Regions from separate parts of the Thermoanaerobacter siderophilus SR4 genome, predicted to be linked through region 1. Evidence: predicted binding sites of a transcription regulator. Region 1 holds the regulator's gene; the other holds the start of a gene.

Region 1 (2,208 bases):
ATGTATCATTGGGGTATAGAGTTTTTAAAAGAAAAAGGTTATCACCATTACGAAATATCTAATTTTGCATTGCCCACATTTGAATGTCGCCACAATATTTTATACTGGGAATGCAAAAATTATTTGGGATTTGGTGCAGGAGCCCATTCTTATATGGAGGGTGTGAGATATAGTAATATTGAAAATATAAAAGACTATATTAAGAGCATTTTAGAAAGAAAAAGTGCAGTTAAGGAAAAAATAAAGTTGGCAAAAGAAGATAGAATGGCTGAGTTTATGTTTTTAGGAATGAGAATGACAAAAGGAGTGTGTGACAAGGATTTTAAGAAAAGATTTGGTATCAGTTTGTTTGAATTTTACAAAAAAGTAATACAAAAATACTTAAATGAAGGTCTAATTGAGATTGATAATGAGTGTGCAAAACTTACCGAGAGGGGTATTGATGTCTCTAACGTCATTTTTGAAGAATTTCTGCCCTAAATGAGTATTGACAAAAAATTATAAGAGTGGTATTTTAAAAACATGAATTAGCACTCAATCGAGTAGAGTGCTAATAATACATGGGGTGGTGAAAATGCCGTTAGATGATAGGAAGAAAAAAATACTATATGCGGTTATTACTGATTATATTATGACGGCAGAGCCAATAGGGTCGAGAACAATAGCTAAGAAGTACAATATAGGACTAAGTTCTGCTACTATAAGAAACGAAATGGCGGATTTAGAAGAAATGGGATATTTGGAGCAACCTCATACTTCCGCAGGAAGAATACCTTCAGATAAAGGATATAGATTTTATGTAGACAGCATTCTTCGAAATTATATAAACAATGACCCTCCAATTAGCTATAATACTCGCGAGGAAATAATAGCAGAATTTGATGAAATTGTAAAGAAATATGCAAGAATTTTGGCTAACATAACTCACCATACTACAGTTGCTAAAATGCCAAAGTTGAACCCTGATAGAATAAGGAAAATCCAACTTATACCTGTTGCTTCTAATAAAATGATCTTTTTAGTAGTGACAGACACAGGAATTGTAAAAAATTACTTGCTAAATTTATGCCAAAATGTAGATAGAACTATCTTTGAGTTTTTAAACAATTTGTTAAATGACAAAATTGCTGGCAAAAGCGAAAAAGATATTTTTGAGTTTTTACAAAAAGATTTAAGGCAGATGTTGGGAGAGGTAGCTTTTATAGCCGACGAATTGATAAACACTATACTTTTGAGCTTGAAGCAGTTACAAGAAACGGACATTTATGCGGATGGAACTTTCCATATTTTAGATTTTCCTGAATACAAGGATTTAGGCAAAGCAAAAAATTTTTTCAATCTTTTGGACAACAAGTCGTTATTGAACGAAGTTTTAGAGCCTGAAGTAGATTTTATAGATGTGAGAATAGGAAGTGAAAACAAGTTTGAAGAGATGAAAGACTTAAGCGTAATAAAAACCACTTATAAGATTAACGGTCGTGTGGTGGGTACAATAGGAATTATAGGACCTACAAGAATGGATTATAGAAGGTTGATTAACGAAATCAATATGATGACAAAAGAGCTTTCAAATCTTTTGTCGAGTATATACAATGATGAAATATAACGAGGTGATATAAGTGGAAGAGATGGAAAAAGAAATTAACAAAGAGGAGGAAAAGGATGTAAATAATTTAGAATCAAATGAACAAATGGAAGGGCCTCCTGAAGAGGAAGAACAAACACAGCAGGAGCATAAGCAACAAACGGTTGATGAAATAGAGGAATTAAAGCAAAAACTTCAGCAAAAAGAGGCTGAAGCTCAAGAATATTTAGATATTGCACAAAGATTGAAAGCAGAATTTGAAAATTACAGAAAAAGAATAGAAAAAGAAAAAGCTGAGATGATCGATTACGGGCAAGAAACAGTGATTTTAGAACTTTTGACTATTATGGATAATTTTGAAAGAGCTTTGGCAAGCAGTGGAGATTATAATTCTCTAAAAGAAGGGATAGAATTAATTTACAGGCAGTTTAAAAAATATTGGATAAATTTGGTGTGAAAGAAATTGAAGCAGAGGGGCAGATTTTTGACCCCTATAAACACCATGCTGTAATGCAGGAAGAGGTAGAAGGAAAGCAACCAAATGAAATTATTGAAGTTTTCCAAAAAGGGTATTATCTAAAAGATAAAGTAATAAGACCAAGTTTGGTTAAAGTAGCAAAATA
Region 2 (2,208 bases), 900 kb from region 1:
TTCTCTAAAATAGCCGAAATAATTGAAATACAAAAAAAATTGATGAGCCTTTCAGAAGAAGAAATTGAAGTGGCAGAAAAAATAGAAGTAGATAAAATAGGAATTTTGAAAGCGATAAAACCCTACATAACGGAAGATAAAAAAATTGTGATAGATAAGTTTTTAAAATTTCATGAAGCGTTGAAGAATTTGCAAGAAAAAATGGAGAAATATTCAAAAGAAGAAGATAAAGACAATATTTTCGACAAAATAATTGATATTTATGAGGCCCTAAGGCCTATAATTCCTGAAGAAAAGTTAGAAGAAACTGATAAGCTGGCAAAGAATATAAAATTGTTGGAAGTATTAAACAAAGCAGAGGGTATTATGAACAGCATGAAAGAGGAGAAAAAACAATTACAATCTTCTACTAGGAGTATGGAGGAAGAAGAGCAAAAAGCAGAAGAAAATAAAGAGGAAATAGAAAGAATAGAAGATAAAGGGGAAATATCGAAAATAGAGGAAGGAGATAAAATTTTAGATACCAATAAAAAAGAAACAGAGGAACAATTAGAGAAAGAAGAAAACAATTCATTACCTCAAGGATTACCTGACCAGCAGGTAGCAATTATAGACAATCTAAAATCTATGTTGACAAAGGAACAGCAGCAGTATATGTATAATATGATTAATTATCTTAAACAACAAGGATTAGTTAAATCTGAAGGTAAGGGGGAATAAATATTTTCCCTGTATTTTTTATTTTTAAATACAAAATACAGAAACATAGTCTAAATCGATAAATAATGGCATAAAATCATAATATTTGGGCAAAATCATAAATAATCAGATTATATGGCCTAAAATTGGCTATAATAAGGTTTGATATGTTTTACCACTTAAATTAATATAGAGATTGGGATTAGCACTCACATAAGTTGAGTGCTAACAAATGAAGGAGGAGGGATAAAGAGTATGAGATTAAAACCGCTCGGAGACAGAGTTGTGGTCAAAGTAATCCAGGCAGAAGAAGTTACAAAAGGTGGAGTCATTCTACCTGGTACAGCAAAAGAAAAACCACAACAAGGTGAAGTAGTTGCAGTAGGAACAGGGGAATACATAGACGGCAAAAAGGTAGAATTAGAAGTTAAAGTCGGTGATAGAGTAATCTTCTCCAAGTATGCTGGGACAGAAGTTAAATTAGATGGTGAAGAATATTTACTTTTAAGAGAAAGCGATATTCTAGCAATTATCGAATAAGGAGGTATTAAAAATGGCAAAACAAATCAAATATGGTGAAGAAGCTCGTAGAGCATTAGAAAGAGGAGTTAATGCAGTTGCGGATACTGTAAAAGTTACACTAGGACCAAGAGGTCGTAATGTGGTACTTGACAAAAAGTATGGTTCCCCAACAGTAACAAATGACGGTGTTACAATTGCGAGAGAAATTGAATTAGAAGACCCATTTGAAAATCAAGGGGCTCAGCTTTTGAAAGAAGCAGCTACAAAAACTAATGATATTGCTGGTGACGGTACAACAACTGCAACACTTTTAGCACAAGCAATGGTTCGTGAAGGGCTTAAAAACCTCGCTGCAGGAGCTAACCCAATGCTTTTAAGAAGAGGCATTGCAAAAGCTGTTGATGCTGCAGTTGAGGGATTAAAGAGGATATCTAAACCTATAGATAATAAAGAGTCAATTGCTCACGTTGCCTCTATATCAGCAGCTGATGAAGAGATAGGAAAGCTCATTGCAGAAGCAATGGACAAAGTAGGAAAAGATGGAGTTATAACTGTTGAAGAATCAAAAACATTAGGTACAACTCTTGAAGTTGTTGAAGGAATGCAATTTGACAGAGGATATATCTCTCCTTATATGGTGACAGATGCTGAAAAAATGGAGGCAGTATTAGAAGAGCCTGTTATTCTTATAACAGATAAAAAAATCTCAAATATTCAAGATTTGTTACCACTCTTAGAACAAATAGTACAGCAGGGCAAGAAGCTTCTCATTATTGCTGATGACGTAGAAGGAGAAGCATTGGCAACATTAATTGTTAACAAATTAAGAGGTACATTTACATGTGTAGCTGTAAAAGCTCCTGGTTTTGGTGACAGAAGAAAAGAAATGTTACAAGATATAGCAATACTCACAGGCGGTCAAGTAATTTCCGAAGAATTAGGTTATGACTTGAAAGATGTAAGATTAGATATGCTTGGCCGTGCAAG

What was found. Region 1 encodes HrcA, which represses chaperone genes, less so after heat shock. Its sites were predicted from a motif close to ATTAGCACTCANNNNNNNTGAGTGCTAAT; they were not measured.
Region 2: groES (co-chaperone GroES) is a predicted target of HrcA. The motif match lies at 901-929, and genes of this name have one in related genera.

The regions. Positions count from the first base shown of each region.
Region 1 covers NZ_CM001486.1:2,506,156-2,508,363, reverse strand. Annotated here, with positions in the region: gene hemW (radical SAM family heme chaperone HemW) at 1-480, shown strand, start outside; gene hrcA (heat-inducible transcriptional repressor HrcA) at 575-1,606, shown strand; partial or broken gene grpE (nucleotide exchange factor GrpE) at 1,629-2,208, shown strand, end outside.
Region 2 covers NZ_CM001486.1:1,603,562-1,605,769, forward strand. Annotated here, with positions in the region: gene THESIDRAFT1_RS07855 (hypothetical protein) at 1-720, shown strand, start outside; gene groES (co-chaperone GroES) at 955-1,239, shown strand; gene groL (chaperonin GroEL) at 1,253-2,208, shown strand, end outside.